DNA from 4 places in the Nesterenkonia xinjiangensis genome. Region 4 is predicted to be linked to each of the others. Evidence: riboswitches for the same ligand, from Rfam matches in the RefSeq annotation. Region 4 holds a riboswitch; each other region holds the start of a gene.

Region 1 (7,455 bases), 1.6 Mb from region 4:
AGTCCGATGTTCCAGCCGGAGAAGTCTCCGGAGATCACGTAGGCCACGCCGAGGCCGGCGAGCAGGATCCATCCGGCCGCCCCTCGTCGCAGCTGACGGTGCTTCATGTAGCTCTCGCCGACTCGCGTGTACTCCACATGTGCTGTGGAACCTGGTGTTCGTGACATGACACCCTCCCCAATGGACTGTTTTCAGTCCTTTGAACAGCACTACTGTGAGAGATGTCTCCCAGAGATGTCAAGAGTTCCGCCCGAAAATCGGTGAGGAGATCCTTCTGAAATACCATTGCGAGGAGCCTCTATGGCATGCTGATTCCATGTCTGAGTCGCCGTCGCTCCCCGCGCCTGCCGCGTCGCTGAGCCATGTGCTGGGCCAGACCCGGCGGGGGAACGTGCTGGAGGAGACCATCGCCCGGCTGCTGCGCGGCATCCGGCTGGGCAGCTTTCCCCCGGGGGACAAGCTGCCTCCGGAACGTGAGCTGGCCGAGTCCCTCGGGGTCTCCCGGAGTACTCTGCGCGACGCCCTGGCCGCACTGCAGCACACGGGCCATCTCTCGGTGCGCCGCGGGCGGTACGGAGGAACCTTCGTGACGGAGGAGCCGCCGGGGCCTGCCACGACGCTGCACGCCGGCGACGCCGCCGACGTCGAGGACGTGCTGACCTTCCGCGGTGTGGTCGAACCGGCGGCGGCCTCGCTGGCGGCCGCGGCGACGCTGAGCACAGAGCAGCGCTCAGCGCTGGTGCAGGCGCTGCAGGCCGTGGATAACGCGGAGCCGGCGCAGTACCGGCCCTTGGACGCCCGGCTGCACTGTCTGATCGCGGAGCTCTCCGGCTCGGCGATGCTCACGGCGTCGGTGGTGGAGGCCCGGGCGGCGGCCAGCGCCCTGCTGGACCGCATCCCGTTCCTGGACACGAACATCGCCCACTCCCAGGAGCAGCATCAGGCGATCGTCTCAGCTATCCTGCAGGGCGAGCCGACGCGGGCGGGCGAGCTGATGCAGGAGCACCTGGAGGGCACCGCCTCGCTGCTGCGCGGATTCCTCGCGGATGAGGGACCGGCTAGCGGCCCGCAGCCTTGACCTGCTCGTATCCGCCCACCAGGTTCCGCAGTCCGGCCTCGGGATTCCGGTGGCGCAGCACCGCGAGCGCCTGCCGCGAGCGGACCCCGATCTTGCAGTAGAGCACCACGGGCCGCTGTTCGCTGGCCTCGTCGATCCCCGGCACCGGGGAGCCGTGCCAGAGTTCGCCCAGCGGCACGTTGACCGCACCCTCGACGTGCCCGGCCGCGTACTCCCAGGGCTCACGGACGTCCACGACGCCGGCGATCCGCCCGGACTCGACGGCGGCCTGCAGCTCGCGGATGCCGATGTCCTCCGGGCCATACGGATGCCCGGTGTAGGGGTCAGTCTCCCCCATCACCGGGTGCAGGGCCGGGTCCTCCTCCACCGCACAGGCATCCCCGCCGGCGGACGGTCCGCCGCCCAGCCCGGCGACGTCAGCCCCGATGCTGGTGACCGGCTCCCGGTCCGGGTCCGGCAGCAGCCGCACCTCCCGGAAGGAGGCGGTGAGCGCGTCATAGGTCATCACCCGGCCGAGCAGGGTGTCACCCACTCCGGCCAGGAACTTGATGGTCTCAGTGGCCATCAGCGTGCCGATCACACCGGGCAGCACACCGAGCACCCCGGCCTCAGCGCAGGTGGGCACCTCCCCGGCGTCGGGGGCCTCGGGGTAGAGGTCCCGATAGGTGGGGCCGCGCTCCCCCGAGGGAAGCCGCGACCAGAACAGGCTCACCTGCCCGGCGAAGCGCAGGATGGAGCCGTAGACCAGCGGCTTGCCGGCGATCTCGCAGGCGTCGGAGACCACGTAGCGGGTCGCGAAGTTGTCCGAGCCGTCCACCACGATGTCCACCGGCTCCACCAGCGCCAGCGCGTTCTCGCCGGTGATCGGCTCCCGGTGCTCGTGCACGGTGATCTCCGGGTGCAGCCCGCGCATCACCGCTGCGGCGGACTCCGTCTTCGGCCGGCCGATGCCGGCCTCCGAGTGCAGGACCTGCCGGTGCAGGTTGGAGCGGTCCACGACGTCATGGTCGACGACGTCGATGGTCCCCACCCCGGCGGCGGCCAGGTAGGTGAGGATCGGGGCGCCGAGACCGCCGGCGCCGATGACCAGCACTCGGGCGTCGAGCAGCCGCAGCTGCGCATCGGGTCCGAAGCCGGTCAGCGAGAAGTGCCGCTGGAACCGTTCCAGCTGGGTCTGCGAGAGATCTTTCAGCTCAGTCAACGGGGTCGATCCTTCCTTCCATCGCGGAGGAGGCCAGGGCATGACGGCGGCGGGGGATCCGCCCCGCCCCGGCACAGAGCCAGCCGGAGGAGACGGCCAGGCGCATGGCGTGGGCCATGTCGGAGGGCCGCTGGGCGCGGGTGACTGCGGAGGCGACCAGCACGGCGTCGCAGCCGAGCTCCATGGCCAGCGCGGCCTCGGAGGCGGCGCCGATGCCGGCGTCGAGCACCACCGGCACGTTCGCCCGGGAGGCGATGAGCTCGATGTTGTGCGGGTTCAGGATGCCCAGACCGGTACCGATGGGCGCCCCCAGGGGCATGACGGCGGCGGCTCCGGCCTGCTCGAGGCGCACGGCCGCGGCCGGATCATCGGTGGTGTAGACCATGGGGATGAAGCCCCGGTCGGCGAGCTGCTCGGTGGCCTCGAGAGTTTCGATGACGTCCGGGAGCAGAGTGTGCTCATCGGCGATGACCTCGATCTTGATGAGGTTCGTCTCGAGCGCCTCGCGGGCGAGCTCGGCGGTGAGCACCGTGTCCTTGACGGTGTAGCAGCCGGCGGTGTTGGGCAGCACGTCGATGCCGAGCCGCTCGAGCATGGCGAACACGCTGGTCTTGGTCTCCGGGCTGTAGCGGCGCATGGCCACAGTGGTCAGCGTGGTGCCGGAGGCGAGCAGCGCCTGCTCCAGGGCGTCCAGGTCGGTGATCCCGCCGGTGCCCATGATGAGGCGGTTCTGCAAGGTGTAGTCGCCCACCTGCAGGGAGGGAGGAGTGGTGGCTGTGGTCATGGTGCTCTCTTCGGGTCAGGGGGCGGCTCAGCCGCCCTGCACGGCGGTGACGATCTCAATCTCCTCGCCGTGGCTCAGCACGGTGGCGGCCCAGGCGCTGCGCGGGACGACGGCGGCGTTGATCGCCACCGCCACACCCAGGCGGCCGCCGTCGGCGGGGGTGCCGTCGGGGCTCAGCTCGCGCCCGGTGGTCTGCGCGACGGCGTCGACGACTGTCGCCCCCTCGGGCAGCTTCACGTCTTCTTCGTTGATGGTCACGGTGAGCATGGGTCTCACAATCCTGTGGGGGTCATCTCTGGTGCGGTCAGCGACCGTGTCGGGCTCATATAGGCGAGCATCTGCCGGTCCGCCGCGCTCAGTGCGGCCTCGCCGTCGTCGCTGAGCAACGCGGCGGCCAACCGTGCGGCCAGCGGTGCCAGCAGGATCCCGTGTCGAGAGTATCCGGTGGAGATGACGACGTCGGGCGCCCCTTCCAGCCGGCCCAGGTAGGGGATGTCGTCAGGGGTGCCGGGGCGGGCCCGGGTGGTGATCTCCTCCAGCTCCATCTCCTTGACGGCGGGCAGCACGGCGACGGCGTCGTCGAGCAGCTCCTGCACGGAGCCCGCGTGGGTGCCGGGCATGCCATCCTCTCGCGAGGAGGCGCCGATGACCAGCCCGCCGTCGGCCCGTGGCACCAGGTAGACGTTGCGGCCGGCGACCTTGGCCCGGACGGTGGCGCCGAGGACGTGGTCCTCCCCGGGGAGCAGCTGGCCGGGACGCACCCGCAGGCGCAGCACGTCTCCGTGGACGGGCCGCAGATCCAGCGGGGCGCGGGCGGGCAGGCCGGCGATGTCGGCGCAGCCGAGCCCGGGCACCAGGAGGACCTTCTGCGCGGTGCGCTGCGTGCCGTCGTCGAGGGTGAGCGTGTGGGAGCCCTCCGCGTCGGGGCCGCCGATTGAGGTGACCCGCGCCTCCACGCGTCGGGCGGGCGGGCCGGCGTCGGGGAATCGAGCAGGATCCAGCGGACCCTCGAGGGCGGCGAGCGCACAGCTGGCCAGCATCCGGGGGTCCACCTGGTGGTCGCTGGGCACGTCCCAGCCCTTGGAGATGCCGGGGGCGAGTGCCGGCTCGCGGCGGCGCAGCTGGCCGGAGGTCAGCGGTTCCACGGCCATGCCGTGGGCCTGCTGGACGGCGACGAGGTCGGCGACGGCGTCGCGGTCGGAGCGGTCCGCGGCCAGCAGGATGGTGCCGTTCTCCCGCCACCCCGTGGGGGCGTCGACGGCGGCGTCCAGCGTGGCCAGGAAGGCCGGGTACTCGGCCCGGGCGGCGGTCATCAGCGGGTAGAGCCTGTCCTGCCCATACTGGACTTCGCTGATCGGGGCCAGCATCCCGGCGGCGGCGTAGCTGGCGTCCCGGGCGATCTCGGGGGCGATCATCGTGACCGCGTGCCCTTCGCGCCTCAGCTGCCAGGCTGACAGCAGCCCGACGACGCCCGCTCCCACGACAGTGACGCCCACAGCTCCTCCTCACGGCGGCATGATCCGCATCGAGTCCGAGTGGTCGGCGGGTTCGCCCTCTCAGCCCGGCCGGCCCGGGCTCCCACGGAATGCAGGTTCCATTCTAGTGGGTCAGCCCTTCACTCCGCCCGCTGCGATGAAGCCGGTCCCCAGGCTGCGGCCCACGAAGAGGTAGAGCACGATCACCGGCAGGGAGTAGAAGAGCGAGAACGCCGCCAACTGGCCGTAGGCGACTTGGCCATACTGTGAGGAGAACGTATAGAGGGTGACGGCCGCCGGCAAGTTGTCCGGACTGAGCAGCAGCATGAAGGGGACGAAGAAGTTCCCCCACATCATGACGAAGGTGAACATCGTGGCCACTCCGAGCCCTGACCGCATCAGCGGCATCACCACGGCCCACAGCGTCCGATAGACTCCGGCACCCTCGGTCCAGGCGCTCTCCTCGATCTCCATGGGCACGGCATCCATGAACCCCTTGGTGAGGAATATGGCGTACGGCAGCGAGGAGGCGCCGAGGAAAAGGATCGCGCCGAACATGGAGTCGATGAGGTTGACCTGCACGAAGAGCGAGTACACGGGGATCATGATCGCCGTGATGGGCAGGCCGGTGGAGAAGATGATGGTCAGCAGCAGGGACCGCTTGCCACGGAACCGATACCGCGAGATCGGGTACGCACACAGCACCGCCGCGGTCATGGTCACCAGAGTGGCGCCGCCGCACAGGATCAGCGAGTTGGCGATCGGCCGGAAGGTCGTCTCGGCGTTCCAGATGGCGCTGAAGTTGCCGAGGCTCCATCGCTCCGGCCATGAGACGGCGAGGGACGCGTCCGTATCGAAGGCGGCGAGCCCCACCCAGAGCAGAGGAATCAGGAACATGGCCCCGATGAACGCCATGACGAGTGTCGAGGCCGTCTCCGTAGTCCGTGCCCTGCGGCCCTTGCCGCCCCTGGCCGGCGCGGTCCGACGTGCTGAGGTGGTGGTCATCGTTTGTCCTCCTCGGGAAGCAGCCGCAGATAGGCGATCGAGGCGACCGCGCCGATCAGCAGGAGCAGCAGGGCCACGGCGGTTCCGTAGCCGAGCTGCCCGTAGGAGAAGGCCTGCTCATACATATAGAGCGGCAGGGTCTGGCTCTGCTGCGCGGGCCCTCCCCCGGTCATGATGAAGATGAGCCCGAAGACGGACAGTGTCTGCAGGGTGATGAGCATCAGGTTGGTGGCGACGGCGGGGCGCAGCAGCGGCAGGGTCACAGACCAGAACCTGCGCAGAGGGCCGGCCCCGTCCACTGACGCCGATTCCTGGATCTCCGCGGAGATGCTGCCCAGCGCCGCCGAGTAGACCAGCATGGAGAACGCCGTGCCCCGCCAGATGTTCGCGAAGGCGACTGCGAGGATCGGAAGGCTGAAGAGCAGGTCCTGCTGCGGAAGCCCGATGGACTCCAGGATCACATTGAGGCTGCCCTCGTCGGCGAAGAAGGTGTAGAGCAGGTATCCGGCCACGACTTCGGGCAGGATCCACGCCGCGATGACGATGGCGGTGATGACGAACGTCACGGCCCGGTGGGCCTTCTCCATCAGCAGTGCGAGGAACAGCCCGAGAAGGTTCTGGCCGATCACCGCAGACACCACGGTGAAGACGAGCGTCAGCCCGACCGAGTTCCAGAACTGAGAGTCGGTGAAGGCGTCGGTGAAGTTCTCGAACCCGACGAAGGAGGTCTCCGCCGCCCCCTCGCCGCGGATCGCGGAGTCGGTGAAGGCCAGCCAGAGCGAGTACAGGATGGGGCCTGCCATGAACAGCACGAGCAGCGACAGCGCGGGAACCATGGGGACGGCCCGGCCGAACGTGAGGCGGTCCCCGATGGTGCGATTCTGCCGTGGAGGCCCTCCTTCGCCGCTGGCGTCGGGCCGATGGATCTGGGACTGCGTGGCGGTCGGCGCGCTCATGACGACTCGTCCTGCACGTTCTCAGGGCCGACGATGTCGGTGACGGCGGCGTCGTAGGCGGCAGCCGCCTGTTCAGGGGTCTGGGATCGGGTCATCACGGCCTCCATAGCCTCCTGGATGGCGTTGGACACCTCGGGATAGGCCGGCAGCGCAGGCCGGTAATGGGCGCCCTCGAGCAGCGAGGTGAAGAACTCTGCGGTGGGCGAGTAGCTCTGGTATCGCTCGTCGGCGGCGACGTCCTCTCGGACGGTGATGTAGTTGTTGGCGATGGTGAAGTCGACCATCACGTCCTTCTCGCAGAGCGCTTCGATGAAGGAGAAGGCGATCTCCGGGTCCGAGGAGTACTCCGGCAGGGTCAGGCACCACCCGCCGCTGAGGGTGACGAAGCCGGGGTCCTGGCCGTGCTGGGTGGGCATCCGGGCCAGACCCATGGTCTCGGTCCATTCCGGCCAGGGGCTGGTGCCTCCTTCCACCCAGTTCTGGGAGACCCAGGAGCCGTCGATGACCATTCCCAGCTGAGCCTCCGGCAGCAGCCGGGAATAGATGGTCTCGCTGATGTTGGGGTCGAGGTTCTGAGCGAGGCTGAGGGTCAGCTCCTCCTCGAAGACGGTCTCCAGCAGCTGGAGCGACTCCAGGAACCCGGCGGAACCGATCACCCACCGGCTGGTGTCCTCGTCATAGAGGGTGGAGGCGGTGCCGTAGAGCAGCATCTCGAATCCCTGCATGGAGGCCTTCTCCCCCTGGGGCTTTCCGGAGTAGATGACCATCGGCGCGACGTCGGGCAGCTCGGCCTTGATGGTCCGGGCCGCCTCGAGGATCTCCGCCCAGTCCTGCGGCGCCCACTCCTCGGGGAGGCCGGCCTGGGCGAAGACCTCCTTGTTGAACCAGATGGCTCGCGTGTCGGTATGGGTGGGGACGGCGTAGGTGAGGCCGTCCTCCGCCTTGACCGCATCGCG
Region 2 (7,455 bases), 1.2 Mb from region 4:
GTCCCGCGTCTGGACGTCCACGCGGAGCATGCGCTGGCGACGATCCCGGGCCGGCCGCCGAATCTCACCGATCCGCCCAGCGGCTGCCCCTTCGCGCCGCGCTGTCCGATGGCCACCGGTCTCTGTGAGGAGGGCGAACCGGTGCTGCGGCCGGTGCCCATGCCGGGCGCGGACGGCGTCGGGCCGGTGCACAGCGCCGCCTGTGTGCGGCTCGAGGAGACGCATCTGTCCGACCCCCGGGTGGTCTACGGGGTGGAGAAGGTCGCCCCGTCGGCCATCGAGCTGACTCCACGGGAGTCGCGCCCGACGGTGCTGGAGGTCGCGCATCTGAGCCGGCGCTTCGAGCTGCGATCCCGGCTGCTGAAGCGCCGGCTGGGCACGATCCAGGCAGTGGATGACGTCAGCTTCGAGGTGCGGGAGGCCGAATGCTTCTCCATCGTGGGGGAGTCCGGCTCGGGGAAGAGCACCACGCTGCTGGAGATCATGGAGCTGGACCCGCCCGAGGGCTCCACGATCCATCTCGCAGGAACGGAGATCCTCGGCTCGAGGAAGAAGCACCGGGCGTCCAAAGAGCAGCGTGCCGGGATCCAGATGGTCTTCCAGGACCCCACCGGAGCTCTCTCCCCACGGCAGACCGTCTACGAGCTGCTCGCCGAGCCGATGCAGGCCCAGGGGTGGAAGCCGGAGCGCATCACCGCCCGGGTCTTCGAGCTGGTCGAGATCGTGGGCCTGCAGCCGGATCACCTGGACCGGTTCCCCAACGCCTTCTCCGGAGGGCAGCGGCAGCGCATCGGCATCGCCCGGGCGCTGGCCCTGGACCCGGAGGTCATCGTCCTCGACGAGCCGGTCTCCGCCCTGGACGTGTCCATCCAGGCCGGGGTCATCAATCTGCTGCAGCGGCTGAAGTCAGAGCTGGGGCTCTCCTACGTGATGGTCGCCCATGATCTCTCGGTGGTGCGCCACATCTCGGACCGGGTGGCGGTCATGTACCTGGGACGCCTGGTGGAGATCGGTGACGTCGAGCAGATCTATGAGAACCCGCGGCACCCCTACACGCAGGCTCTGCTCGCGGCGATCCCGGTGCCCGACCCTGAGGTCGAGACCCGCAGGAGACATCTCGTGCTGGAGGGCGATCTGCCTTCGCCCACGGACGTGCCGGTCGGCTGCAGCTTCCGTCCCCGGTGTCCTCTCTACGCGATGCTGCCGAAGGACAGGCAGACCGTGTGCGAGGAGGTCGAGCCCGAGCTGGAGCATCTGGACGGCAGAGGCGATGTCGACCAACGGGTGGCCTGCCACCATCCGACCGATCTGCTCGGTGTCCAGCAGACCTCGCTGAGCTGAGCGGCGATGTGCTGAAGAGTCTCCGGCCGGGGAGCCCGCCCGCCCCGACCGGTCAGTGGCCCTGAGACGGCGAAGCCTCGTCGGTCAGGGAGGGAAGAGCGGAGCTTGGGCGTCCGTGCATTCGTACTGGAGGAGAGGACAGATGACATTTCCGAAGAGAAGGACCCTGCGACGCAGGGCAGCGCTGCCCGGTGCCGTGCTGGCGATCGGCGCGCTGACCCTGTCGGCCTGCGGTGACGGTGACGGGGGAGGCGGTGGATCTGCTCCCGATGAGGCCTCACTGAGCGGCGACCTCGAGGAGGTCTATGACATCAACGCCCAGCCTGCCGACGCCCTCCAGGAGGGCGGCCAGCTCACCCTGCCGATCGGTCACTTGGGTCCGAACTTCAACGGTCTGACCAATGCGGGCAACGCGCAGGACACCCGGCAGATCCTCAGCGCCGTCCACACCGCCAGCGCCTGGAGGTTGGACCCGGAGGGCGACTACGTCCTGAACGAGGACTACTTCCTCTCCGCAGAGCAGGAGATCACCGACGACGGCGTCCAGCTGCTCCACTATGAGCTCAATCCGGAGGCCGTCTGGAACGACGGCACGCCGATCGACTTCGAGACCTATGAGCACACCCTCGCCATCCGTTCGGGGGACGAGGAGGGCTACGACCTGGTGAGCACCACGGCCTATGACCAGGTCGAGAGTGTCGAGCAGGGTGAGGATGAGTGGCACTTCACCATCACCATGGAGGAGATGTATCAGCCTTGGCAGAGCATCTTCAACGGGGGCAGTCAGGGGGACAGCCCCATCATCCACCCGGACGTTGACACTCCGGAGGAGTTCAACGACGGATTCGTGAACGACGTCCGTCCCGAGTTCCTCGCGGGCCCCTTCACCGTGGACACCATGGATCTGGCCGCCAATGTCATCTCGCTGGTGCCCAACGAGAACTGGTGGGGTGAGGCGCCGGTGCTCGATCGGCTGAACTTCGCCACCTATGAGACCAGTGCGACCATCCCGGCGTTCCAGAACGGCGAGATCGACGCCACCAGCGTCGCGACCCGGCCCCGCTACGAGGAGCTCACCGAGTGGTCCGAGGACGGTTACGACATCCGTCGGGGCCAGCGCATGGCCACCTGTGGCTTCGTGCTCAACGGGGACGCCACCAACCTCGACGACGTGGCGGTGCGTGAGGCGATCTTCCGCGTCCTGGACCGCGGGCAGCTCGCCGCCATCCAGTTCGAAGGCATCAACTGGGACGAGGAGACTCCCGGGTCCTGGCTGATGATGCCCTTCGATGAGCGCTATGAGGACGCCTACCCGGTCGAGGACGACGACCCGGAGGGTGCCGAGGAGGTGCTCGAGGAGGCCGGCTGGACCTTCGAGAGCGACGACGACGAGTTCCGCAGCCGCGACGGTGAGGAGCTCCGCGTCGTCTTCAACACCTTCGGGGATGACCCGATCAACCAGGCCATGGTCCAGGCCGCGCAGAGCATGGCGGCCGGTGCCGGGATGAACCTGGACGTCAACAACCAGGGGTCGGGGCAGTTCGGCGAGGTCGTCGGCGGACGTGACTTCGGCCTGGTCAACATGTGCTACGGCAAGGCCGGGGCGGACCCGACCAGTGCCCCCAACCAGTTCTACTCCACTGGTGACGGAAACCTGACCGGGCTGGGGAACGAGGAGCTCGACGACCGGATCAGCGAGCTGTTCGGCATCGAGGACGACGATGAGCGCTTTGCCGAAGCGCAGGCCCTGGAGCAGGAGGCGCTCAGCGAGTACTTCCACTACCTCGCCTACGCCAACGGTCCGGTGATCACCGCCTTCCGGGAGGGGCTCGCGAACTACGGTCCGAGCCTCTTCGAGACCACGGATTGGACTCAGGTCGGCTGGGAGGACGACGCCGGCCACGACGGCACCGACACCGGCGTCGACGTCGAGGAGCTCGAGGACACGGATCCCGAGGACGCGGACGAGGATGCTGACGAGGAAGACGCGGACGAGGAGGACTGAGGCTCTCCGGCCCCCGCGACGCGTCATGTGTCCCCGTCTTGTTCGTTCGTCCCCGTGCAATTCCACGGGGACGAACGAACAGGGCGGGGACAAGACGCAGAGCAGAGAGAGCCCGCCATGTGCGGGTGGTGTCAGGGTGCGGCCGGGGAACGGTGCCGTGGGAATGAGGCAGCTCTTACAGTTCCCCCATGAGCGATGATGATGCTGAGCCAGAGATGCTGCTGCGCTACCTGCAGGGGCTCCGTGAGGCCCTGCTGTGGAAGCTCGACGGCGTCCCGGAGCATGACGTCCGCCGGCCGCTGACGGCGACCGGGACGAACCTGCTGGGCCTGGTCAAACATGTGGCCAGCATGGAGATGGGCTACTTCACCGCACCGCTGGGCCGTCCCAGTCCGGTGCCGATGCCGTGGCTGGAGGCCGGCGCCGCCCTCAACGCGGACCTCTACGCGACTCAGGAGGAGAGCCGCGAGTGGGTGCGGGACTTCTACCGCACCTCCTGGCGGACCACCGACGACGCCGTCGCCGAGCTGGGCCTGGGTGCGCCCGCCCAGGTGCCCTGGTGGGGAGAGAACGGGCGCACCACTCTGGGGCGGCTGCTGGTCCACCTGATCGCTGAGACCGCACGGCACGCGGGTCATGCCGACATCCTGCGTGAGCAGCTCGACGGCGCCGTGGGCATGCAGGACGGCAATGACAACATGCCCCCGGCCGAGGATGCCGAGTGGCAGGACCATGTGGTGGAGCTGCAGCGCATCGCTGACGAATTCCTCTGAGCTTGAGGCGTCTGCGGAACCAGGGGAGGGATTCGGCCCGCGCTCCCGGGACGCGGCGCTGCGACGTAGGCTGGGCCCATGCGTATCGCAGCAGCACAGATCGTCACCGGTGAGGACCCGCAGCAGAACCTGGCGCTCGTGGAGAAGTGGACGGCGCAGGCCGCTGAGGCCGGCGCCCGTCTGGTGGTGTTCCCCGAGGCCGTGCAGCGCGCTTTCGGACACTCGCTGACGCCCATCGCCGAGCCTGTCGACGGAGCCTGGGGCACCGAACTGCGTCGGATCGCGGAGCGCCACGGGGTCGCGATCGTCGCGGGCATGTTCACCCCCGCACAGCCGGGGGAGCAGGGCCGCGAGCGGGTGACGAACACCCTGCTCGTGGTGGACGGCGCAGTGGACGGCACCGGAAACGGCGTGCTGGCCGCCTACGACAAGATCCACCTCTACGACGCCTTCGGCTTCCAGGAGTCCAAGACCGTGGCTCCCGGCGAGGCCCCGGCCCGGTTCGCTCTGGACGGGCAGACGCTGGGGCTGGCGACCTGCTATGACATCCGCTTCCCGAACCTGTTCACCGCCCACGCCCGGGCCGGCGCGCTCGCCACCATCCTGCCGGCGTCGTGGGGTGCCGGGCCGGGCAAGGTGGACCAGTGGCGGCTGCTGGCTCGTGCCCGGGCGCTGGACTCCACGCAGTACGTGATCGCCTGCGGCCAGGGCCTGCCCTCGGCCGCCGGCGTCGAGGCGGTGGAAGGGGCGCCCACCGGGGTGGGTCACTCGATGATCGTCTCGCCCACGGGAGAGATGCTCGCCGAGGCTGGCGAGGCCCCGGAGCTGCTGGTGGCCGACCTCGACGCCGACGTCGTCACCGCTGCCCGGCAGAGGCTCCCGGTGCTGGCCAACGCCCGGGAGATCCCGCAGGGCTAACGTTCACGGAGCCCAGAGGGCTCAGGAGTCTGCGGGACGCCGGCTGACGGCCCGTCCTGTCATCGACTGGCTGTGACGCCCGCCATGTGATGAGATGAAGGCTGTGACACGGGGTGCCGCGCACTGCGGCTGAGATGACACCCGTCGAACCTGATCCAGTTAGCACTGGCGAAGGGATCGTCCGGCTGGTGCGGCGTTTGGCCGCATCGCGGCGGTGAGCATCGGTCCGCAGATGGCCGCAGGCTCACGTCGCACATCGCCTGCGGGCTGCCTTCGCCTCGAGACGAGAGGCACGCATGAGCACCGCCACCATCACCACAGAAGTCACCTCCCAGCACGACGACGGCGCGCTGCCGCTGAGCGAACAGGTCGTCGTCGTCACCGGCGGCGCCCGCGGCCTGGGCGCGGCGATCACCCGCGCCTTCCTCAGCGAAGGCGCCCGGGTGGTGGTCAACTACCACTCCTCGCAGGCCGCCGCCGAGGAGATCGCCGCCGCCCACCCGGAGCGGGCGCTCGCGGTGCAGGCCGACGTCCGCGACGCGGAGCAGGTCCGCAGCCTGATCAGCACCGCGAGGGAGCATTTCGAGCGTCCGGTGACCACGGTGGTGAACAACGCCCTGGTGGACTTCGCTTTCACCGGCGACGCCCGCTCCAAGGCCGATGCGATCACCGCCGAGGAGTTCGAGGCCCAGTTCGCCGGCTCCGTGACCGGTCCGCTGAACCTCATCCAAGCGGCACTGCCCGGGATGCGCGAAGCCGGCCAGGGCCGAGTCATCACCATCGGCACCAACCTCTTCCAGCACCCGGTGGTGCCCTACCACGACTACACCGCCGCCAAAGCGGCCCTGCTCTCGCTGACCCGCACCTTCGCCGACGACCTCGGCCCCGAGGGCATCACCGTCAACATGGTCTCCGGTGGGCTGCTGCGCACCACCGACGCCTCCGCCGCCACTCCGGAGGCGGTCTTCGACGCCATCGCCGCCGGCACTCCGCTGCGCACGGTCACCACTCCGGAGCAGCTGGCTGACGCCGCGCTGTTCTTCGCCTGCCCGTGGTCCCGCGGGGTCACCGGACAGAACCTCATCGTCGATGGCGGGCTGGTGAAGGGCTGAGCATGGGAGCGGTCGCACCGGAGGTCAAGCTCAACCTGTTCCTCTTCGGCGTCGGGCACCACAAGGCCGCCTGGCGCGCCCCGGACTCCGCTGTCGAGCGCCTCGGCGACGTCGACTATTACATCGACCTGGCCCGCACCGCCGAGCGGGGGAAGCTGGATGCGGTGTTCTTCGCCGACGGCCACTCGCTGGGCATCGGCGCTGTCGAGGACGGCCCCACCTGGTTCCTGGAGCCGCTGACGCTGCTCTCCGCCATGAGTCAGCACACCGAACGGATTGGGCTGGTCAGCACGGTCTCCTCCACGTTCTGGACCCCGTTCCACGCGGCCCGGCTGCTCGCCGGCCTGGACCATATTACCGGCGGGCGCATCGGCTGGAACGTGGTGACCTCCATGTTCGACGCCGAGGCGCAGAACCACTCCTATCCGTCCATGCCTGCCCATGCAGAACGCTACGCCAGGGCCGAGGAGTTCATCGACGCCGTCATCCGGCTCTGGGACTCCTGGCCGCAGGAGTCCCTGCTGCACGAGCGGGACGGCCGCTACGCCGACGGTGGCATGATCGCGCCCATCGACCACCAAGGCGAGCACTTCCAGGTCGCGGGGCCGCTCAACGTGCCCCGCCCGCCGCAGGGCCGGCCGGTGCTCTTCCAGGCCGGGGCCTCGGAGCAGGGCAGGGACCTCGCCGCACGTCACGCGGAGGCGATCTACGCCGTCGCCTACGACGCCGAGGCCGCACTGGACTACAGCACCGACGTACGACGTCGGCTCGCCACCGTCGGCCGTGAGCCCCGCGGCACCGCGATCATGCCCGGGCTGGTCACCTACGTGGGCTCGACCATAGCTGAGGCGCGGGCCAAGCAGGCCGCTCTGGACGAGCTGCTGCCCACCGAAGCCTCGTTGCGCCAGCTGAGCGTGTTCATCGGTCAGGACGCCTCGGGCTGGGAGCTGGACGCGCCGGTCCCGGATCTGCCCCCGTTGGAGGAGTTCACCGGGCCCAAGGGCCGCTACGCGACGATCCTGCGGATCATCGCCACCGAACAGCCCACGGTCCGGCAGCTGCTGGGACGGCTCGCCGCCGGGGGAGGGCACTGCACCATGGTCGGCACCCCGGAGTCCGTCGCAGACGAGATCGAACGCTGGGTCGACTCCGGCGCCGCCGACGGCTTCAACCTCATGCCGCCCACCCTGCCGGGAGGGATCGAGGACTTCGTGGAGCACGTGGTCCCGGAGCTGCAGCGCCGTGGCCGGTTCCGGAGCGAATACACCGGCACCACGCTGCGCGACCACCTCGGCCTGCAGATCCC
Region 3 (7,455 bases), 930 kb from region 4:
CTGGAGCTGGTGATGGAGATGGTCCGGCCGGGCACCGTGATCATCGGGGACAATGTGGTCCGCGACGGCGGGGTGCTCGAGGCGGACTCCGACGACCCAGACATCCAGGGCATCCGGCGATTCCTCACCATGCAGGGCGAAGATCCGCGGCTCGAGGCCACAGCCGTGCAGACCGTCGGAGCGAAGAGCTGGGACGGGTTCAGCCTGGCGGTGGTCACCCGAGGCTGAAGCTCAGGACTCCGTCACCGGCGGCCCCACCGGGATGTCAGGCTGCAGGTACACGTTGCCGCCGGAGGCCGTGAACTCCCGGCTCTTGGCAGCCATGCCCTCGGCGACGATGCCCCGCTGATCCTCCGCCGAGCCGAACTCGTCACGGATGTCCTGGGAGATCCGCATGGAGCAGAACTTCGGCCCGCACATCGAGCAGAAGTGCGCAGTCTTCGCCGGCTCGGCGGGCAGGGTCTCGTCATGGAAGGCCTGCGCGGTCTCCGGGTCCAGGGAGAGGGCGAACTGGTCCTTCCAGCGGAACTCGAACCGGGCCTTCGAGAGCGCATCATCACGGTTCTGGGCCGCCGGGTGCCCCTTGGCGAGGTCGGCGGCATGGGCGGCGATCTTATAGGTGATCACTCCGGCCCGGACGTCCTCGCGATTCGGCAGGCCCAGATGCTCTTTGGGCGTGACATAGCAGAGCATCGCCGTGCCGTAGCGGGCGATCTCCGTGGCGCCGATCGCGCTGGTGATGTGGTCGTACCCCGGTGCGATGTCGGTGACCAGCGGTCCCAGCGTGTAGAACGGGGCCCCGTGGCAGCGCTCCTGCTGACGCTCCACGTTCTCGCGCACCAGATGCAGCGGGATGTGGCCTGGACCCTCGACCATCACCTGCACATCGTGACCCCAGGCGCGCCCGGTCAGCTCCGCCAGGGTGTCCAGCTCGGCGAACTGTGCCTCGTCGTTCGCGTCGGCGATGGACCCGGGGCGCAGCCCGTCGCCCAAAGAGAAGGCGACGTCGTAGGCGGCGAAGATCTCGCAGAGCTCGTCGTAATGGGTGTAGAGGAAGTTCTCCCGGTGATGTGCCAAGCACCAGCCGGCCATGATCGAGCCGCCCCGGGAGACCATCCCGGTGACGCGCTCCGCGGTCAGCGGCACATGACGCAGCAGCACGCCGGCGTGGACGGTCATGTAGTCCACACCCTGCTCGCACTGCTCGATCACCGTGTCCCGGAAGACCTCCCAGCTCAGGGCGGAGACGTCGCCATGGACCTTCTCCAGAGCCTGATAGATGGGCACCGTGCCGATCGGCACCGGAGCGTTCCGCAGGATCCACTCCCGGGTGGTGTGGATGTCATCACCGGTGGAGAGATCCATGACGGTGTCGGCGCCCCACCGGTTGGCCCACCGCAGCTTGTCCACCTCCTCGGAGATCGAGCTGGTGACCGCCGAGTTGCCGATGTTGGCGTTGATCTTCACCAGGAACTCCCGGCCGATGACCATCGGCTCGGACTCGGGGTGGTTGATGTTGGCCGGGATGATGGCCCGGCCGGCGGCCACCTCGCGGCGGACCATCTCCGGCTCGCAGCCCTCGCGCAGCGCGGCGAAGCGCATCTCCTCGGTGATGATGCCGCGGCGGGCATAGTGCATCTGGGAGACCCTGCGCCCCTCGGCGGCTCTCCGCGGGGCGGGACGTCGGCCCCGCCACTCCTCGCTCGCCCCACCGCGGCGGACGGCCGAGCGGCCGTCGTCGCTGAGACGGCGGCCCCGGCCTTCGTACGTGACGGTGTCACCGCGCGCCGTGATCCATGGGTCACGGAACGGCGGCAGGCCCTCGAGGGGGTCGCCCCCGGGACCTGCGGTCCGGTAGACGTCCACAGGCTCGTGGACGGAGCCGTCCGGGGCATCATGGAGGTGAACCCGGGTCACGGGGACCTCCATGCCCTCGCTGTCGCTGACGCTCGCCCGTTCGTGGGCAGGGTGGACCTCCATGGTGGGGGAGGTGGAGACAGAGGTGTGCTGAGAGAAATCGCTCATGATGAGCCCTCACTTCCTACGCCGGCATGACCCGGTCAGGTTCGACGGTCCAGGCGTGCATCGCCTGATCTCAGCCCCTGCAGGGGCACCCGTGTGGACTCGTCGAGCGTAGCCCACTGCACGGCGCGGACGTCGGCATATGACGCGTGACCTGGGAGGACGGGAGCGCGTCGGGTGTCGGTCGTGCATCGCGTCACGTGTCCCGGGTGCATCCCGTGGCCGCGAATCACGGGATCTGGAGGTGCTCGTCGGCGCGCCCCGGGCAGATGCCGTCAGACGTGGCCACTCGAGAAGTGTGGGGTGCGGAGAAACGTTGACGCCGGGAGAGGAAACGGCACCGCAGACGCGACGAGGCCCCCGGCCAGATGACCGGGGGCCTCGTGCTGTGGGCGGAGGATGGGGGATTTGAACCCCCGAGGGCGTGAACCCAACACGCGTTCCAAGCGTGCGCCATAGGCCGCTAGGCGAATCCTCCTTCAGCGCTCGATCTGCGGGTGCGAACACCCGGCGTCGCGAGAGCAGACTCCATGCTAGCGGAGAACAGCAGGAAAATGCACATCGTGCCCGGATCTGGGTTCCGGCGGGTGCTCAGCTGGCGTGTGTGGAGCCCTGCGGGCTACCATGGTTGCCGGCCCCACGTGTGGTGTCATCCTGCTGAACTCCCCCAGGACCGGAAGGTAGCAAGGGTAGGCGGGCTCTGGCAGGTGCACGTGGGGCCTCCTCATGCCTCCGGGCGGAACCACGAACTCCCCCTCCGGGATGACGACGACGCCGTGCTTCCTCCCTACCGTGGAGCACATGACTGATCCCACGCCTCGACGCACACCGTCTCCGCTGCTCCAGATCTGCCGTGGTCCCATCGGCCAGGGCCTGGCGAGTGGCGCCGTCGCACTCATCCCCGTCCGCCGCTACCCGCGCTGGCTGCGGGAGACCATCGTCTGGGCCCCCTCGATCACGATGGCGGGGATGTTCCTCTGTCCCGAGCAGGCGCAGCGGATCGCCCGGCAGATCGGGCTGGAGGGCGACGAGCGAGCCGAGCCCCCTCGATCCGAGGCCGACGGCGAGGCCGAGGCCGAATGCGAGTCCCCGCTGGCCGTCCGTCTGGCTGCCGCCGGATTCTTCGGAGGTGCCGCCTACGCCGTGATGCGCACGGGCCTCTGGGCAGACACGGCACTGGAGTCAGGGCTGCGCCGGCTCCGTGTCCCCGCACCGCGGGTAGTACTGGCACTGGCCGGAGGTGTCGTCACCTGGAGGATCGCTGAGATGGAGCGCCGACAGGCGGACGGGCAGGGCACCCCCGGCTGACGCGCGCGGGACCTCCGGACTTCCTGGACAATGGGGCAGGCGCATCCTGTGACCCGGGACGCACTGACCTCTTCAATCCGGCGGACGCCCACAAGGCGGACCGCCATGACCGGAAGGCTGACCACGTGTCCGAGAACCCCACCCCTGAGGCTCCGGCTTCGTCTCCGAGCCCGAGCACGCCGGGCTACACGATCGGCGACTACCTGCTCGACCGGCTCGCCGAACTGGGCCTGACCGAGCTCTTCGGCGTCCCCGGTGACTTCAACCTGCATTTCCTGGACCACGTGGTCGCCCACCGGGACATCCGATGGGTCGGCTCCGCCAATGAGCTCAATGCCGGCTACACCGCCGACGGTTACGCGCGCATCCGCGGGATCGGTGCCTTCCTGACCACCTATGGCGTCGGTGAGCTCTCCGCGATCAACGCCCTGGCCGGCTCCTACGCGGAGTCAGTGCCGGTGGTGCAGATCGTCGGCGCCCCGCCGAAGGAGACGCAGGCGTCCGGACGCAAGATCCATCACTCGCTGGGCGACGGCGACTTCAAACACTTCCTGCGCATGGCCGAGGAGGTCACCTGCGCCCACGCCGATCTCGATGCCGCCACCGCCACCTGGGAGATCGACCGGGTCCTGCGCGACGTCGTCTTCCGCCGTCGCCCCGGCTATCTGATGCTGGCCGCCGACGTCGCCGCGGTCCCCGCCTTCCCTCCGTCGGAGCCGCTGACCACCGACCTGCCGGTGACCACCCCCGGTGCGGAGGCCGCCTTCGAGGAGGCGCTGCGCCGCTTCCTGCCCGGCCGGCGCACCGCCGTGCTGGCGGATCTGCTGGTCCACCGGCTCGGTGCCACCGAGGAGCTCGCCTCCTTCCTCGCCGACTCGAACCTGCCCTTCGCGACTCTGGCCTGGGGTAAGACCCTGGTGGACGAGTCCGATGAGAACTTCGTCGGCATCTACTCCGGGGCGGCCTCGCAGCAGCGGGTCAGGGACGTCATCGAAGGTGCGGACGCACTGATCACTCTCGGAGTCGAGTACACGGACAACACCACCGCCGGATTCTCCATGGATCTGGACCCCGCTCGGCTCATCGACGTCTCCCGCTTCGGAGCACGCATCGGCGACGAGGTCTTCACCCCGATCTCCCTGGAGCGGGCGCTGGCTGTGGTGCACCGGGTGGTGGTCGACCTCGACGACGTCGTCCCCATGCCTGCCGCCCAGGCGCCCGAGCCGGAGGCTCCACGCCACCCGACCGAGGGCCCGCTCACCCAGAACGGAATGTGGGAGATCCTGGCCTCCCAGCTGGAGTCGGAGAACATCGTGGCCGCCGACCAGGGCACCAGCTACTTCGGCATGGCCACCCACCGGTTCCCGGCCCGATCCACCTTCATCGGCCAGCCCATGTGGGGCTCCATCGGCTACACGCTGCCGGCCATCCTCGGGGCAGGCCTGGCCGACCGCAGCCGCCGGCCCATGCTCCTGATCGGCGACGGCTCCGCCCAGCTGACCATCCAGGAGATGGGAGTGATCATCCGCGAGAAGCTGCCCGCCGTCATCGTGCTGGTCAACAACGACGGCTACACCGTCGAGCGCGCCATCCACGGCCCCGACGAGATCTACAACGACATCGCCCCCTGGCGGTGGGAGCTGGTGCCGCAGCTCTTCGGCGCCACGGAGGAGGGCCACCTCTTCCGCCGGGCCACCACCGAGGCCGAGCTGCTGCAGGCCTGCCAGGATGCCATGGAGAACCGCGAGAAGCTGGTGTTCATCGAGGCCGTGACCCACCGCGATGACATTCCGCAGCTGTTGGAAGATGTGGCCAACGCGTTGAAGCGCTGACTCTGGCCTGCTGTGATGCCCGGTCCGGGTGCAGTTTTCTGCACCTGGGTCGGGCAGTTGGATGGCTCGCGGACTCATTCCAGGCGGCATAGGCTCGAAAGCGATGACCACGACACCCCAGCTCCAGGCCAGCACGACGCCCGACGACGGCGTCCGGCTCAGCCTGCGGGCGCGTCTGGAGCGGATGGTCACGGAACTGATCTCGGTGATCATGGGGTGGGCGGTGTGGATGCTGCCGATGGCGGCGTTCCTGCTGCTGTGGCGGTTCCTGACCTTCAGCCCCGGAGCTGCCGGCCCCGGCTTCCTGGGCGGCATCGATTCGTGGCCCCTGGCAGCTCGCCTGGCGGCCGTCTGCGTCACGACGGTGGTGGTCCTCCCCGCCGCCGCTCGGATCGCGGACCAGCTGCAGTTCTCTCGGGCAACCCACCTGCTGGGAGAGACGCTGAACCCGCCGCCCACCCCGGAGGGGAAGCCCTGGTGGCGTTGTCTGGTCCTCGCCAAGGACCGGACCAAGCCGGGCATGCTCGGCCGGTCCCTGGGCGGTGCCCTGGCCTCCAGCCTGCTCGCCGCGGGAGCGGTGCTGTGCACCGTCACCGCCGCTGTGCTGCTGATGCTGCTCCTGACCAGCGATGCGGCCTTCCGGAACTCCACACTCTTCGACAGCAGCACGCGGCTGCTCCTGACGGTGCCCGCTGTGGCCACGTTGATCGCCTCTCCGTGGATCATTCACGGCCTGAGCGAGCTCGATCGACGCCTGCTGCGCACCTTCTACGGCACGGATGAGGCCGCCCAGCTCCAGGCCCGCATCCGGCAGGCCGATCAGGCCCGCTCCGACGCGGTGGATACAGCCGACGCCGAGCGACGCCGGATCGAACGTGATCTCCACGACGGCGCCCAGCAGCGGCTCACCGCGCTCGCCGTGGACCTGGGCCTCTCCCGACGCATGCACGCCCAGGACCCCGAGGAGCTGCGCGAGACGCTCGTCCGCGCCCAGGGCGAGGTGACGTCGGCTCTGCAGGAGATCCGGGATCTGGTGCGCGGGCTGCACCCGGCGGTGCTGGAGGACCGCGGGCTCGACGCCGCCGTCTCCGCGCTGGCCGATCGCGCGCCGTTCCCGGTAACGGTTCACATCGACGTCGACCCCCGCCCGGCCGTCAGCATCGAGGCCGTGGCGTACTTCGTGGTCGCCGAAGCACTGAACAACGCCATGCGCCATGCCGGTCCGAGGCGTGCCGAGGTCACGATCCTCCGCGACGGGGGCGAGCTGCGGGTCACGGTCGGGGACGACGGCGTCGGCGGTGCGGACACGGGGGCCGGAACCGGGCTGAGCGGTCTGCGCCGCCGGGTCAACGCCGTCAACGGATGGCTGGAGATCCACAGCCCTGACGGTGGGGGCACCACGGTGACGGCGGTGCTCCCATGCGAGTGATCATCGCGGAGGACTCCGTGCTGCTGCGTGAAGGTCTGGTGCGCCTGCTGGCCCACGACGGGATCGACGTCGTCGCCTCCGTCGGAGACGCCCAAGCCCTGCTGGAAGCCGTCGCCGCGCATCGGCCCGATCTGGTGATCGTGGATGTGCGCATGCCGCCCACCCACACCGATGAAGGCATCCGGGCCGCTCTGCAGCTGCGCCGGGAGGACCCCGCTCTGGCGGTGGTGGTGCTGTCCCAGTACGTGGAGGAGCGCTATGCGGTGGATCTGCTCACCGGGGAGACCCGCGGCGTCGCCTACCTGCTGAAGGACCGGGTGGCCGACGTCGATGAGTTCCTGCGGACGGTGCACACCGTGGCCGACGGCGGCACGATCCTGGACCCGGAGGTCGTCTCCCAGCTGCTGACCCGCCGGGCCGGGCGCGACGGGATCGACCTGCTGACCCGCCGTGAACGGGAGGTGCTCGGACTCATGGCCGAGGGGCGCTCCAACGCTGGGATCGCCGCGGCGCTGCACCTGAGCGACTCGGCGGTGTCCAAGCACATCAACGCCATCTTCTCCACGTTGGACATCCCTCCGGCGAGCACCGACAACCGACGGGTCCTGGCCGTGCTGACGTACCTGTCCTCCGGCCCGGAGAGGGGGCACTCATGAGCTCGACGACCGACCGGCCATGGCCCCGGAGGCTGTGGGGCGGCATCGGTGCGGTCCTCACCGCTGTGGTGCTGGCCGCCTGTGTGCACCCGTCTCTGGTGGGGATCCTGCAGATGACCTGGTTGGCCGACGGCCGCGAGTCGGAGCAGGTCCAGCGCACACTCGGTGATCCGCAGGACACGATCTGGTACTCCGGCGAGGCGCTGCA
Region 4 (7,455 bases):
GGAGAGAGCTGCATGACGGTGTGCTCGCGGGAGACCTTGGAGCTCTTGGACTCGTCAGTCTCCATCGGCTGCAGCAGCGGCCGCAGGCCCGCCCAGCTGCCGATGACGTCCTCCCGGCTGAGATCCGCCTCCAGCACGGCGTTGGCGTGCTCGAGCACGTAGTCGATGTCCTCCGAGGTCGGTGCAGGCGTGTCGACGTCCTCGTGCCAGGCGGTGTCGGTGGTGCCGATCGACCAGTAGTTCCCCATGGGAATGATGAACAGGACCGACTTCTCGGTCTGCGTGATCACTCCGACATGGTCGTCCGCGGCGATCCGGTCCTTGGGCACGGTGATGTGGATGCCCTTGGAGGCGAGCACCTTCAGCCCAGACGGCACGTCGGCGGCCTCCTGCTGACGTCCGGTCCAGACGCCGGCGGCCAGGATCGTCTCCCGGGCGTGGATCTCCAGGCGTCGCCCGGTCTCCTTGTCCCGCACGGTCACTCCCTGGACCGGGGCGTCCTCGGCGGCGGCCTGATCGGCGTCGTCGACGTCGGGAGCCTCCGCACGCAGATACTCGATCACCTCGGTACGGGTGGCGATCTGGGCGCCGAGGCTGTGGGCGCTCCGAGCCAGAGTCATCACCAGGCGAGCATCGTCGACCTGGGCGTCGTAGTACTCCAGCGCACCGATGAACTTCTCGTGGTCCAGGCCGGCGAAGCGCTGGCGCAGGCGGGTGCGGGAGAGATGGCGGTGGAACGGCACCGGACGCTTCTCCCCCGGCCGCATGGACATCGCATCATAGAGCGAGACGCCGGAGCCGATGAAGGCGCGGTCGACCACACGCTTCTCGAAGGGAAAGACGAACGGCAGGGCACGGACCAGGTGCGGCGCGGTGTGCTTCAGCAGCAGGTCGCGCTCGCGCAGGGCCTCGGCGACGAGCTTGAAGTCCAGCATCTGCAGATAGCGCAGACCACCGTGGACGAGCTTCGAGGAACGGGAGGATGTACCCTGGGCCAGATCCTGCGACTCCACCAGACCCACACGCAGGCCTCGGGTGGCGGCGTCGAAGGCCGCGGCTGCGCCGACGACACCTCCGCCGACGATCAGGATGTCCAGAGGGTCCTCGGGACTGGTCCCGGCCATGGCGTCCAGCGCCTCACGGCGGGTCTCTGCGCTGAGCGGCTCTGCTCTCACCGGCGATCTCCTTGTCACATGGACGGCGATGTGGGACCCATCTCACCGGGTGTGGTGCATCTTCTCAAGGAATCTGCACATACGTGCAGAAATAGGGGATACTGCGCCCTATGAAGACCACGTATCGGGAGAAGGCCGAGTACCACGCTGCACGGATGTACTACGGGGAACATCGCACGATGCAGGCGGTGGCCGCAGAGCTCGGCGTCTCCCGATCGACAGTCTCCCGGCTCCTCCAGCAGGCGCGGCGCGAGGGCATCGTGCGGATTTCCCTGCACCCTCCCGTGGACCGTCCCAGCGCCCTGGAGCACCGGATCGGGGAGCTCTACGGGGTGCGCGCCCATGTGGCCGTCTCCGAACGCGGCGACGCCCCCTCGCGCCGCAGCGACAGCGTGGCGGTGCTCGCCGCCGGCCTGGTCGACCGGCTGGTACGTCCCGACTCCGTGGTCGGCGTCGCCTGGGGCCAGACCATGACCTCAGTGGTGGCCCGGCTGAACAGACGGGAGGTTCCGGACCTGCACGTCGTCCAGCTCAACGGAGCCGTCAACTCCGAGCCGGAGGGCATCGGCGCGCCCCTGGGCACCGGGATCGGCGTGGTCGAGCGATTCGCCGCCGCCTACGGCGCGCGCGCCCATGTCTTCGCCGTGCCCGCGTTCTTCGACTATGAGGAGACCAAGCAGGCGCTGTGGCGCGAACGCTCGACGCGGCGGATCCTGGACATGCACCGTCGCGCCGCGCTGGCGGTCTTCGGCGTCGGCACCTTCGCCGAAGGGCTGCCCTCCCAGGTGTACTCCGGCGGGTACCTCAGCCGCGACGACCTCAACGCGCTCTCCTCAGAGCAGGTGGTCGGCGATGTCTGCACCGTCTTCCTCCGCGCGGACGGCAGCTGGGAGGACATCGCGCTCAACCGCCGCGGCTCCGGTCCGGTGCCCTCGGAGCTGGTCCGCGTCCCGCGCCGGATCTGTGTGGTCAACGGGCCGCACAAGGTTCCGGCGCTGCGGGGAGCCCTCGCCGCCGGGCTCGTCACCGATCTGGTGCTCGACCAGATCTCCGCCGACCGGCTGGCCTACGGGCACCCGCGCGATCAGGCTGCTGGAGGGGCCTGATCAGTGCCCGCACGCCGCAGTTCCCCGCGGCAGTCCATCGAGGTGCAGAAGGTATCGATTCGGCCACAACCGTCGAGGGACTTCACAGGTTCTGCTCCTAGGGTCGAGAATCGAAGGGGTCGAGGTGCACCGACTCGACCTCCCCGGCGAGCAGCTCTGCCCCGGGATGGAATACGAAGGAGTGACCATGTCCGCTGGCCAGTCCACTGAGGCCGACAGCCGTCTCCTGTCGACTGATGGGCGAAGCCCTTCCCCCCGGCAGCAGCCCCGGCCCACCGGCGCCGCCCTCGCCCGGAGCGAGGAGCATGAGGACGACACCTATCAGCAGCTGCTGAAGCAGCTCCACACCAACGCCGGCAAGAACGGCACCACCGGGGTGGTGCCGCGGATGATCGACATCCGCCGACAGCTCACCGAGTTCCAGCTGCACTACAAGTTCGGCATGGACGAGGTCCTCACCAAGATCAACGTGCTGCGTGAGGAGTTCGAGCACACCCGCGACTACTCCCCCATCGAGCACGTGAACTTCCGGCTGAAGTCCCTGGATCGGATCCTGGACAAGGTGCAGCGCTACGGCTGCGAGCCGACGTTGGAGGGCATCCGTGGATCGATCCGAGACATCGCGGGCATCCGCATCACCACCTCTTTCGTCTCCGACGCCTACTGGGTGGCGGAGATGCTGTGCAGCCAGCCGGACCTGCGGGTCGTGGAGGTCAAGGACTACATCCGTAGTCCCAAGCCCAATGGCTACCAGAGTCTGCACGTGATCGTGCAGGTTCCGGTGTTCCTCTCGAATCGCACCGAGTTCGTCTACGTCGAGGTGCAGATCCGCACCGTCGCCATGGACTTCTGGGCCTCCCTGGAGCACAAGATCTACTACACCTACTCCGGCGAGGTCCCGGACGACATTCACGAGGAGCTGCGTGACGCCGCGGAGAAGGCTGCCGCGTTGGATCGCCAGATGGCTGAGATCAGGGACCGCGTGACTCAGCTCAAGGAGCAGGCCCCCACCTCTGGCCAGGGCGCCACCGGCCCCACCCCAGCCGCTGCCGACCGGCCCCGCACCGGGCCGTGGTTCCCGGATGAGGAGCTCTCGGAGGACGAGTTCTCCGGCGAGCAGGCCACCACAGCCGCCTGGAAGTGGGAGGACATCGCCCAGCAGGCCTCCTCTCAGCAGAACTGAGCTCAGAAGCGGCGTTCCCACAGCTGCGCGAAGTGCTGGATGGGTCCGTGGCCGCGGCCGACGTCGAGCCGCTCGGTGTCTCGCAGGGCCGCCGTCATCCATTCCTTGACCACAGGCACCGCCGTCTCCCAGTCCAGTCCACGTGCCCGCAGTGCGGCCAACGCCGAGGACACCGAGCAGCCGGTGCCGTGGGTGTTGGTGGTGCGGATGCGCTCCGAGACGTGCCGCCCCTCGGGCCTGCGCGTGCCGTCGTCCTCGGCCGGGTGGACCAGGATGTCCTCGACCTCGTCGTCGTCGAAATGTCCGCCTTTGGCGAGCACGACGACGTCATGGGCGTCCGCCACGGTGCGGGCCTGGCGGATCAGCGACTCGCCGTCCTCGGAGGGTGGTCCTCCGGCCAGGAGCGCCAGCTCCGGGATGTTCGGGGTGATGAGGTCCGCCCGGTGCAGAAATCCGATGAGCGCCTGCTCCGCGTCCGGTTGGAGCAACCGGTCCCCCGAGGTTGCGACCATCACCGGATCCACCACCAGCCAAGGCCGGCCCGGCAGAGCGTCCCACCAAGTGGAGACGGTCTCGATGACGTCCACCGTTCCGAGCATGCCCACCTTGACCGCGTCCAGAGAGACGTCATCGCTGACCGCCTCCAGCTGCGCCTGCAGGAAGGAGACCGGGGGCAGATGGATCTCCCGGACACCCTGGGTGTTCTGCGCGACCAGCGCAGTCACCACCGCCATCCCGTAGCCGCCGTGGGCGGCGAAGCTCTTCAGGTCCGCGTGGATCCCGGCTCCCCCGGTGGGGTCGGTCCCGGCGATGGAGAGGATGTTGGGAATCTCCCGTGGGGAGCCCGGAGCTGGGCGAGCAGAGGAGGGTGACGTCATCGGGGCATCCCTTCGCGAGCATGATCAGGATCAGGTTCAACGGGTGTGCTCTCAGCCTGAGCCGCTGTGCAGAGTCGCTCCGCAGGCTCAGGCACCCCGTGCCGCTGATCGAGTCTAGTCGACGAGGGCGTGCGGGACCTCACACGGTCTGCCCGACGACGGCACGTCCCGGACGGTGCTCAGAGCACGATCCAGCCCAGGAAGCCTGCACCGATGACGACCGCCCAGGCCGGCACCTTCCAGCTGTTCAACGCGACGAAGCAGGCCACGGCCACGGCCAGGGCGACCAGGCCGACGTCGAGCACTCCGGCGGTGAACACCGGGTCATAGAGCGCGGCCGCGAGGATTCCGACCACCCCGGCGTTGACACCCGTCAATGCCCGCCGTGCCAGCGGCGCACCCCGCAGCGCCTCCCAGAACGGCAGGGCTCCGATGACCAGCAGCGCCGCAGGCAGGAAGATCGCCCCCACGGCGATCAGTGCCCCGGCGGCACCGCCGGGTCCCTCGATCGTCGAGGCGCCCAGGTAGCCGGCGAAGGTGAAGAGCGGGCCGGGTACCGCCTGGGCGGCGCCGTAGCCGGCCAGGAAGACCTCCGAGTCGACCAGCCCGGGCCCGACCATCTCCGCCTCCAGCAGCGGGAGGACCACGTGCCCGCCGCCGAAGACCAGAGAGCCTGCGCGATAGAAGAGGTCCACCAGCTGGGCCGCCCCGTGCCAAGCGGCCGACCCGGCGGAGGCGACCAGCAGCGGCAGCCCCACCAGCAGGGCACCGAAGAGGATCAGCGCACCGGCGGAGACCTTCTTGGAGACCTTGACGGTGAAGGCGTCCTCGTCCCGGGGCTGAGGAGTCTCGGGACGCAGCCACAGCAGGCCGACCAGTCCGGCGACGGCGATCGCCCCCACCTGCACGAAAGGCTGCGGGACGAGCACCACAGTGATCATGGCCCCGGCGGCGATGCTCGCCCGGGGCGCATCCGGGGTGAGCGTCTTCGCCATGCCGAGCACCGCATGGGCGACGACGCCGACGGCGGCGGCCTTGAGCCCGTGGATCCAGCCCGCATCAGAGAAGTCCCCGAGCGTGGCGACACCATAGGCGAAGGCCACCAGGAGCAGCACCGAGGGCAGGGTGAAGGCGAACCATGCCGCGCACATCCCTCCCCAGCCGGCTCGCTGCAGACCCAGGGCCATCCCAACCTGGCTGGAGGCCGGCCCCGGCAGGAACTGGCACAGAGCGACGAGATCCGCATAGGCCTTCTCGCTCAGCCACCGGCGCCGCTCCACGAAGGCCTCACGGAAATAGGCCAGGTGGGCGACCGGACCGCCGAACGAGGTCAGTCCGAGACGGAGGAAGATGAGGAAGACCTCGGCGACGCTGCCGTCATGGCCTCGAGCGGGGACTGAGGGGTGGTGTACGTGGCTCACAGGACTCCAGACTGTCGAAGTCAGGTTAACGGATGGCGAACGTCACCGCCTCGTCCCGTTCTGCGGCCTGCGAGCGACGGGTGGACCCGCAGGCCGGCCACGGGGAGGTCAGTAGACTCTGGAGGCATGACCGAGCTGTCCCAGGCCACTGCCCTGCAGACCACCCGCATCATGGATCACCACCTCCATGGGGCGGTGGAGCTCGTCCCCGGGAGGCACGGGCTCCTGCCCCAGCGTCTGCCTGCCCACGCGCGCGCCCAGCTCCATGATCCGGGCACGGCAGCCGTGGCGGCGGCGCCGGCCGGTGTGCGGCTCCGACTGCGGACCAGCGCCCGACGTCTGTCGATGCAGGTGCTGCCGACCGACCTGGGAGCCCGTCAGGACCCTGTGCGCCCCGCGCCGGTGCATGATGTGCTGGTCGACGGCGTCCTGACCTCACGAGCGGTGGCGCACCCCTGCGACATGCCGGACGCACCATGGACGGTGGAGCTCTCCGATGCGGCGCCGACAGGGCTGCTGCCTACCGGAGAGAAGCTCGTGGAGATCTGGCTGCCGTATGAGGAGCCCGCCGAGCTGGTGTCCCTGCAGAGCGACGAGCCTGTGTTCCCGGTGCCGCCGGCCGGACCGCGCTGGGTGCACCACGGCAGCTCCATCAGCCACGGCTCCGATGCGGAAGGCCCCTCCCGGACATGGCCCGCCGTGGCGGCGCGGCTCTCTGGCCACGACGTGGTGAACCTGGGCTTCGGCGGCAATGCGATGCTCGACCAGTTCACCGCCCGCACCATCCGTGACCTGCCGGCCGAGGTGATCACCCTCAAGCTGGGGATCAACGTGGTCAACGGGGACGTCTTCCGGCTGCGCAGCTTCTCTCCGGCGGTCCACGGCTTCCTGGACACGATCCGCGACGGCCATCCGCACACGCCGGTGCACGTGATCACGCCCCTGTGGTGCGGCATCCAGGAGCTCACCCCCGGGCCGGTCGTCGCGACGGACCATACGGATGACGACGGCGGCGTGCGTCGGGTCTTCCACGCCACCGGGGATCCGGCACACGTCTCTGAGGGGCGGCTCGACCTGACGGTGGTGCGGACCGAGCTGACGCGCATCGTGACAGAGCGAGCCTCGACCGACCCGGACCTTCACCTGGTGGACGGCCTGGAGCTCTATGGTCCTGACGACGCACAGACCCGTCCTCTGCCGGATGGCCTGCACCCCGACACTGCGACGCACCGCTTCATCGGGGAACGTTTCGCCCGCGCAGTGCTGGCGAGCCCTTCGGGACGATGAACGACGGCGGGCCGTCCCGACACTGCGTCAGCGTCGCGGACGGCCCGCCGAGACGCTGGTGCGGATGTCCCGTCTTAGCACCTAGCTGGCCCTCACCTCTGGCGGGGCCTTCAGAGCACCTCTGCGTTGTGGGTATCGCTCAGCCGCCGATCATCCCGGCGACCTGGACCTCCACACTGCTTGCCTCGCCGGGAACACCGTTCTCGTCGAATCCGATCACACTGAGCGTGTAGAAACCGGGCTCAAGTCCTATGGTGTCGTACGCGATCGCCCGGTTGCCCTCGTGCGTGAGGCCGCCGTCGACGGTCTCTTCTTCGCTTGCCAGTGACCACCGGTACGTCTCAGCGCCATCCACCGGTTCCCAGGTCACGATCACCAGGTGGTTGAGACGGTTGATCTCGAGAA

The links. Region 4 has a riboswitch for thiamine pyrophosphate ahead of thiD (bifunctional hydroxymethylpyrimidine kinase/phosphomethylpyrimidine kinase). Riboswitches for the same ligand answer to the same signal wherever they lie in the genome.
Region 1: another riboswitch for thiamine pyrophosphate. It lies ahead of thiO (glycine oxidase ThiO); the one in region 4 lies ahead of thiD (bifunctional hydroxymethylpyrimidine kinase/phosphomethylpyrimidine kinase).
Region 2: another riboswitch for thiamine pyrophosphate. It lies ahead of HNR09_RS09470 (3-oxoacyl-ACP reductase); the one in region 4 lies ahead of thiD (bifunctional hydroxymethylpyrimidine kinase/phosphomethylpyrimidine kinase).
Region 3: another riboswitch for thiamine pyrophosphate. It lies ahead of thiC (phosphomethylpyrimidine synthase ThiC); the one in region 4 lies ahead of thiD (bifunctional hydroxymethylpyrimidine kinase/phosphomethylpyrimidine kinase).

Annotation. Positions count from the first base shown of each region.
Region 1 covers NZ_JACCFY010000001.1:1,646,889-1,654,343, reverse strand. The annotation lists gene eat (ethanolamine permease) at 1-167, opposite strand, end outside; gene HNR09_RS07540 (FadR/GntR family transcriptional regulator) at 317-1,078, shown strand; gene moeB (molybdopterin-synthase adenylyltransferase MoeB) at 1,059-2,279, opposite strand; gene HNR09_RS07530 (thiazole synthase) at 2,272-3,063, opposite strand; gene thiS (sulfur carrier protein ThiS) at 3,091-3,330, opposite strand; gene thiO (glycine oxidase ThiO) at 3,336-4,559, opposite strand; TPP riboswitch at 4,549-4,655, opposite strand; gene HNR09_RS07515 (carbohydrate ABC transporter permease) at 4,671-5,543, opposite strand; gene HNR09_RS07510 (carbohydrate ABC transporter permease) at 5,540-6,499, opposite strand; gene HNR09_RS07505 (substrate-binding domain-containing protein) at 6,496-7,455, opposite strand, start outside.
Region 2 covers NZ_JACCFY010000001.1:2,078,976-2,086,430, forward strand. The annotation lists gene HNR09_RS09450 (ABC transporter ATP-binding protein) at 1-1,341, shown strand, start outside; gene HNR09_RS09455 (ABC transporter family substrate-binding protein) at 1,484-3,346, shown strand; gene HNR09_RS09460 (DinB family protein) at 3,535-4,119, shown strand; gene HNR09_RS09465 (carbon-nitrogen hydrolase family protein) at 4,198-5,037, shown strand; TPP riboswitch at 5,137-5,232, shown strand; gene HNR09_RS09470 (3-oxoacyl-ACP reductase) at 5,334-6,149, shown strand; gene HNR09_RS09475 (LLM class flavin-dependent oxidoreductase) at 6,152-7,455, shown strand, end outside.
Region 3 covers NZ_JACCFY010000001.1:2,345,590-2,353,044, forward strand. The annotation lists gene HNR09_RS10650 (O-methyltransferase) at 1-228, shown strand, start outside; gene thiC (phosphomethylpyrimidine synthase ThiC) at 232-1,980, opposite strand; TPP riboswitch at 2,022-2,128, opposite strand; tRNA gene HNR09_RS10660 (tRNA-Ser) at 2,416-2,500, opposite strand; RNA gene ffs (signal recognition particle sRNA small type) at 2,653-2,749, shown strand; gene HNR09_RS10670 (hypothetical protein) at 2,824-3,330, shown strand; gene HNR09_RS10675 (thiamine pyrophosphate-binding protein) at 3,456-5,162, shown strand; gene HNR09_RS10680 (sensor histidine kinase) at 5,266-6,591, shown strand; gene HNR09_RS10685 (response regulator transcription factor) at 6,582-7,247, shown strand; gene HNR09_RS10690 (DUF4097 family beta strand repeat-containing protein) at 7,244-7,455, shown strand, end outside.
Region 4 covers NZ_JACCFY010000001.1:3,279,971-3,287,425, reverse strand. The annotation lists gene HNR09_RS14715 (glycerol-3-phosphate dehydrogenase/oxidase) at 1-1,124, opposite strand, end outside; gene HNR09_RS14710 (sugar-binding transcriptional regulator) at 1,286-2,281, shown strand; gene HNR09_RS14705 (GTP pyrophosphokinase) at 2,469-3,464, shown strand; gene thiD (bifunctional hydroxymethylpyrimidine kinase/phosphomethylpyrimidine kinase) at 3,467-4,342, opposite strand; TPP riboswitch at 4,333-4,451, opposite strand; gene chrA (chromate efflux transporter) at 4,522-5,763, opposite strand; gene HNR09_RS14690 (SGNH/GDSL hydrolase family protein) at 5,890-7,050, shown strand; gene HNR09_RS14685 (hypothetical protein) at 7,190-7,455, opposite strand, start outside.